2 regions of the Halomonas sp. H33-56 genome follow, and region 1 is predicted to be linked to the other one. Evidence: predicted binding sites of a transcription regulator. Region 1 holds the regulator's gene; the other holds the start of a gene.
What was found. Region 1 encodes PhoB, which activates phosphate uptake and scavenging genes when phosphate is short. Its sites were predicted from a motif close to TGTCATANNNNTGTCANA; they were not measured.
Positions count from the first base shown of each region.

Region 2: phbB (acetoacetyl-CoA reductase) is a predicted target of PhoB. The motif match lies at 2,326-2,343, and genes of this name have one in related genera.

Region 1 covers NZ_JAMSHP010000001.1:4,735,427-4,738,949, forward strand. The annotation lists gene NFH98_RS20370 (chorismate--pyruvate lyase family protein) at 1-107, shown strand, start outside; gene ubiA (4-hydroxybenzoate octaprenyltransferase) at 305-1,198, shown strand; gene phoB (phosphate regulon transcriptional regulator PhoB) at 1,313-2,002, shown strand; gene phoR (phosphate regulon sensor histidine kinase PhoR) at 2,063-3,391, shown strand.
Region 2 covers NZ_JAMSHP010000001.1:516,724-520,246, reverse strand. The annotation lists gene NFH98_RS02390 (DUF349 domain-containing protein) at 1-1,200, shown strand, start outside; gene phbB (acetoacetyl-CoA reductase) at 1,333-2,079, opposite strand; tRNA gene NFH98_RS02380 (tRNA-Met) at 2,449-2,525, shown strand; gene NFH98_RS02375 (AAA family ATPase) at 3,149-3,523, shown strand, end outside.

The sequences.
Region 1 (3,523 bases):
AACGCCGCTCGGTATTTCGTCACAGCGGTTGGGTGCTGCTGGTGCAGGAGAGCTTTATGCCGGCCATGGGCCGAGCGTTGTCGCTGTCGACCTCTGCCACCGGCTGACTAGCTGTCGCTCACCGGCTGTCACCCCGCCATCGCCCTTCCGTCGCCACCTTCGGAGCGAGCCGCCTGGCTGGTCATGGCCGTCGGCTCGCGCTAGGCTGCGCCAAGGCTTCTCGGCGATGTTTCTCCGAGGAGCGACTGTTGCCCGGCTTACGCCTCATTTTCGCCTGACCTGCGCCAGAGCATGAGAGAGACCGATGGATCGTTCGCTGCTGCGTCCCCCTGGATACCTGAACCGAATTCCCGACTTTCTGGCGCTGATGCGTCTGGATCGCCCCATCGGTACCTGGCTGTTGATGTGGCCGACCCTGTGGGCGCTGTGGGTGGCCTCCGAGGGCATTCCGGCCCGTGACACCCTGCTGATCTTCGTCGCCGGCGTCTACCTGATGCGGGCGGCGGGCTGCGTGGTCAATGACTACGCCGATCGCCACTTCGATGGCCACGTCAAACGCACCAAGAACCGACCGCTGGCCACCGGCCGCATCAGTGAGCGGGAGGCCAAGGTGCTGTTCGTGTGCCTGCTGGGATCGGCCTTCGCGCTGGTCTGGCTGACCAACGGCTTTACCGTGTGGCTGTCGTTGATCGGAGCGGTGCTGGCCGCCAGCTATCCCTTCATGAAGCGCTACACCCACTTCCCCCAGGTGGTGCTGGGCGCGGCCTTCTCCTGGGCCATTCCGATGGCCTTCGGCGCGGTGCTCGGCGAAGTCCCGATGGTCGCCTGGCTGCTGTTTACCGCCAACGTGCTGTGGACGGTGGCCTACGACACCGAATACGCCATGGTGGACCGCGACGACGACCTCAAGATCGGCATCAAGTCCACCGCGGTGCTGTTCGGCCGCTGGGACACCCGCATCATTGCGCTATTGCAGCTGGCTACCCTGGGGCTGCTGGCCTGGGCCGGCAGCCTGCTGGCGCTGGGCGGCTTCTTCTGGCTCGGCTGGCTGGCCATGGGCGCGACCTTTGTCCACCAGCAGCGGCTGATCAAGAGCCGTGACCGCGACCGTTGCTTCCAGGCCTTTCTCAACAACCACTGGTCGGGCCTATTGCTGTTCGCCGGACTCGGACTGAGCCTCTATCCCTCCCTCGGGTGAGGGAAATGCCCGTCTCGGTCGCTCGACAATGGATACAATGTCATCTAATTGTCACATTGACGTGGTGTCATTTGTCACCGTCGAGTGTAAGACCCTGACCAAGAGGCTCCTGGGATGACCGCCAAGACCGTACTGATCGTCGATGACGAAGCCCCGATCCGCGAAATGATCGCGGTGGCGCTGGAAATGGCCGACTACCGGGTGCTCGAGGCGGACAATGCTCAGGCCGCCCACGCCATCATCGTCGATGACCAGCCCGACCTGCTGTTGCTGGACTGGATGATGCCGGGCACCAGCGGCATCGAACTGGCCCGCCGGCTCAAGCGCGAGGAAACCACCGCAGAGCTGCCGATCATCCTGCTCACCGCCAAGGGTGAGGAGGACAACAAGATCCAGGGCCTCGAAGCCGGCGCCGACGACTACATCACCAAGCCATTCTCGCCGCGAGAACTGGTAGCCAGACTCAAGGCAGTGCTGCGACGCGCCACTCCGCGGGGCGTCGAGGACCCGGTGGAGGTGGAAGGCCTCAAGCTCGACCCGGTCAGCCATCGCGTCAGCGTCGACGGCAAGTCACTGGACATGGGCCCCACCGAATATCGCCTGCTGCAGTTCTTCATGACCCACCAGGAGCGCGCCTACACCCGTGGCCAGTTGCTCGATCAGGTCTGGGGTGGCAACGTCTACGTGGAAGAACGTACCGTCGACGTGCATATCCGCCGCCTGCGCAAGGCCCTGGGGGAACCCCATCAGCAACTGATCCAGACCGTACGCGGTACCGGTTATCGCTTTTCGGCCAAGGTCTGAGCGAGCCATCGACGCAACGCAGCACCAGGAGGGATGAGGTGAACGGAGCCGAGAACTGACGTGGGTCGTCTGTGGAGACGAGAAGTCTGGCGCCTGGCCGTGCTGGTGGGTCTCGGCGCCTTGCTGGGCTGGCCCTTCTCGCTGTCCAGCGTAGGCATCGGCCTGGGCCTGGCGCTTGGGCTCAGCTATCACCTGCGCAACCTGCACGCGATGCACGAATGGCTGACCCACCGCCCCCAGCAGGAACCTCCCACCGCCAGTGGCCTGTGGGGCGAGCTGTTTGATCGCCTCTATCGCTATCAAAAGGGCCAGCGGATCACCCAGCGCCGCCTGCGCTCGACCCTCCAGCGTATCCAGGAGTCATCCGAGGCAATGCGCGACAGCGTGGTGATGCTCGATCGCCACGGCGACCTGGAGTGGTGGAACAGCTCCGCCGAGCGCATGCTCGGCCTGAAGCCGGCGCTGGACCGCGGCCAGCACATCACCAACCTGCTGCGCGACCCGCGCTTCGTCGGCTACTTCAATGCCCGTGACTACCGCGAACCGCTGAGCCTGCCCTCCCCCATCGACGAGAACATGATCCTGCAGTTCCAGATCACCCTGTACGGTGACGATGAACGCCTGGTCATGGCCCGCGATATCACCCGTCTGCATCGCCTGGAACAGATGCGCCGCGACTTCGTCGCCAACGTCTCCCACGAGCTGCGCACGCCGTTGACCGTGCTCACCGGCTACCTGGAGACCTACAGCGACATGGCCGGCATGCTGCCGGAGCGCCTGGGCAAGGGGGTCGCCCAGATGCAGAGCCAGACGCGCCGCATGCAGAATCTGGTCAACGACCTGCTGCTGCTGTCACGACTCGAGAACGACCAGGGCGGCAGCGATCACGTTCGCCTCGACCCCACCACCCTGCTGCAGGCGGTCAAGCGCGACGCCGAGGCGTTGTCAGGCGGGCGCCAGCAGATCGAGGTCGTCGTCGAAGAATCGCGCAGTCTCACCGGCAGCGAGAAGGAGATGCACAGCGCGGTCTCCAACCTGGCCTTCAATGCGGTGCGCTACGCCGGTGACGGCGCCCATATCACGCTACGCTGGCGTGCCTACGGCGAAGGCGCCTGCCTCGAGGTGGAAGACGACGGCGAAGGCATCGATCCGAGGCACCTGCCACGCCTTACCGAACGCTTCTACCGGGTCGACAAGGGCCGCAGCACCGCCACCGGTGGTACCGGCCTGGGGCTTGCCATCGTCAAGCATGTGCTGCTGCGCCACGAGGCACGCCTGGATATCGACTCCCGACTCGGCGAGGGCGCAACCTTCCGCTGCATCTTTCCCTCGAGCCGGCTGGCAGCGGCCGACCCGGTGGCGCTCGGCCGCGCCGGCGCTGTGCACTAGGGCTTGTCTGAAAAGTGCCTGCGCTCGGTAATACGGCGTTAAAAATCGGATCAAAATGCTCATTTACACCCCGTAAACTGCGCTTTCTCACCGATTTTTGCCTTGTCTAACCTTCGCTCGTCGACTTTTCGG
Region 2 (3,523 bases), 4.2 Mb from region 1:
GAGCGCTTTCGGGCAACCTCCGAACGTATTCGCGAGTCGCTCAAGGCCTGGCGTGAACAACAACAGCGCCTGCGCGAGGCCAACCTGGCAGAGCGCGAAGCGCTGTGCGAGCAGATCGAGGCCCTTCTGGAGCAGCCCGCCGCCCAGGCCGACCCCGACGCGCTGCGCGAGATCCGCGACCAGGCCAGGGAACAGTGGCGCCGCACCGCCCCTGTCCCGCGCGATCACGCAGAGGCCATCGGACGACGCTTCGGCCGCATCCGGCACCAGTTGCAGGCGCTGATCGATCGCCGCGCCAACGAGATCGCCGACGCCAAGCGTGAGGTGATCGACCAGGCCCGAGCGCTGGTCGATGCACGACTGCCGGCACGCCAGCGAGCCGACCAGGCCAAGGCACTGCAACAGCGCTGGCGCGAACTGGGGCGCGCGCCCAAGGGCGAGGAGCAGACCCTGTGGCGAGAATTCCGCCAACTATGCGACCAGATCTTCGCCCAGCGTGACGCCGAGCGCGATGATCGTGCCCAGCGTGCTCGCGAGCGCCTGGAACAGATGCAGGCCCTGATCGACCGCATCGATGCCTGGCAACCCGCGGCAAGCAGCGAAGCCGACTGGCTGGACAAGGCGGTGGATGAGGCCAGCGCGCTGGAACCGCTGCCATCGGGCCGGCGCACCGAAGGCATGCGCAAGCGCTGGACCGGCATCGTACGGGCTCGGCGCGAGCGCCTGGAACGGCTCTCCGTGGCAGAGGTCGTCGGTCGTTGGCGCGAGGTCAAACCCCTGATTCTGCAGCACCTTGAGGCAGACGATGACTGCCTCGCCGGCCGCCTCTGCAGTGATGTGGAGATTCCCGCCGCGTTATCGTTGCCGCCGGCGCTGAAACAGGCCCACGCACAGCGCAACGCCGCACGACGCGATCCTGCTCCAGCGGAGGAAGTCGCCGAGCGTCTGGCACGACTGCGGGTGCACCTGGCGCTCCTGGCGGGCCATCCGATCGGCCACCAGGACGAGCCACTGCGCCTGGCGATCCAGGTCGACCGTCTCAACGACAGCCTTGGCCAGGCGCCGAGCCGGGAAGACGAGCTGATCTCGGTACTGTGTGGGCTGCTGGCCACCGGTCCAGTGTCGCGCCAGCAGTGGGAGCGCGAGGTACAGGAGCTCGACGCCCTGCTGGATGGGCTGAGTCAACTGCCACCACCCTGAGCGATGCACGGCTTGCCGTGCCTCCCCCCTCTTTCAACCCCTGAAAACCACGATGCGAGGCCTTTTGGCCTCGCATCGTGGTTTCTGGCGAAATGTACATCGCCGAGCCTCGTGAGCCCGGCGCGACGTCTGTCAGCCCATGAACTGACCGCCATTGATGTCGATATTGGCACCGGTGATAAAACCGTTGTCCTTGCTGGCCAGGAAATTGACCAGGCGGCCGATCTCTTCCGGCGTGCCGTACCGCTTCATCGGGATGGTCTCGCGAATGGCCTCGCGCACCTTCTCCGGAATCTTCATGATCATGTCGGTGGCGATATAGCCAGGCGAGATGGTGTTGACGGTGATGCCCTTGGTCGCAGTTTCCTGCGCCAGCGCCATGGTCAGACCGTGCATGCCGGCCTTGGCGGCGGAATAGTTCACCTGGCCGAACTGACCCTTGCGGCCGTTGATGGACGAAATGTTGATGATCCGTCCGTAGCCCTGCTCCAGCATGCTCTCGATCACGCTGCGGCAGGTATTGAAGACGCTGTTGAGGTTGGTGTCGATGACCACATTCCACTGGTCCGCCGACATCTTCTTCAAGGTGCCATCCTTGGTGATACCGGCACAGTTGACCAGCACTGCGATCGGCCCATGCTGGTCCTCGATCGCCTTGACGCCATTCTGGCAGGCCTCGAAATCGGTCAGATCGATGCCAGCGATGTCGATATTGTCATAGCCATCCGACTTCTGGGTCTCCAGCCAGGTCTTGGCCTTGTCAGGATTGTTGTAACCGGCCACTACCTGATAGCCGGCATCCGCCAGTTCGCGACAGATTGAGCTTCCGATACCACCAGTACCACCGGTGACCCACGCGACGGGCTTTTGCTGAGTCATAGACGACCTCCCTGATTGTCCTTCACGCCGCCGCTTGGCGACGGCACTTGTTGTTGCAAGCATGTATAGCAGTGGATGCTCTGGTGCTGCGCATTCGCGCAACCAGGAACCTCGGGCCCAGAGCGATCGCGGGTGGCCTCCTGCCACTGCGACGTCCAGCCCCACCTGCCTACCTCGGCAGGCCTTCGTCGTGGTACTGCGTCGAATCAACGTCCACAACGACTATCCACCAGGCTAGCGTCTAGCACTGACATTTGCATGACAGCCCCTCCAGTATGGACCACAGCGCCCGAACGGCACGACCCATCACACCCGAAATCGCACAGGGTTGACGCAGCCAGAATTATCCGTATACTACGTCCTCGTTGATGCGGGGTGGAGCAGTCTGGTAGCTCGTCGGGCTCATAACCCGAAGGTCATCGGTTCAAATCCGGTCCCCGCTACCAAATACGAAAACGAGGCAGTCCTTCGGGACTGCCTCGTTTTTTTGTTGGCTGTCCGGTGCTGGCCGAGGCCAGCGCTTCGCCACTAGACGCCATTGCGGCATCCCTGTATTGCGAAGCCCGCCCCCTGATTAAATCTTAATTTTTCTGTGCCAATTCGATATTTTTTGGCGCTTCCGTGTCCCCGGATTAGCCATCCACCCCTCCTTCTTTCGTCGAAGAGCTGACCTCGATCAACCCGAGTCGGTCAAGAATCGACCGTCGACAGCGACCTGATCTTCGACGTCGACCGCAGCAATATTCAGCAGGTACTGGAGCCGTCCATGCGCATCCCGGTTCTGCTGGCCTGCAGCCCCCCTGATACGAGCCCTGCAAGCATCTGATGCCGGTGCTGGAACTCTCCATCACCGCGCGGACCGTATGAAACGTCCAGCGACTGAGGGCCAGCTCATTTCGCGTGGGCCATCCGCGGGCCAGCACAACCGCCGTCACGCCTACTACAGAACGCGCATCTCTCCTGGCCAGGCCGCTCGGAGCGGAAGCCATCATGGGCAGGAGCGTTGCTTTACGCCATTTTACGGCTAGTCTGATAAATTATAGGAATTCAGATAAAAACTGGTAAAGCCATGATCTACTTTCCCAGGCATCAGCTGGCCGCTGACATGGCGGACGCCGTGAGGGGGCACACCCTCTTCAGCGACGCGCCTAATGGCCTGTTCCTTGCCGCCCCTCGCAGGACCGGCAAGACTACCTTCCTGCGCAACGACCTGCTGCCCACGCTGGAGACACAAGGCGTCGAGGTGGTCTATGTCGACCTCTGGTCGGATCAGCAGCGCGACCCCGCCCAGCTGATTCAGGCTGCCATTCAGGAAGCCATGGCCCCGCACCGTCCCGCCATCGAGAAGCTGGCAGCACGGTGGGGCATCAGCAAGGTAGGGCTCGGACAATGGATCCAGCTCGATGCCACCCCCACAGACAACGGGGGCGCCTCCCTCCCTGAG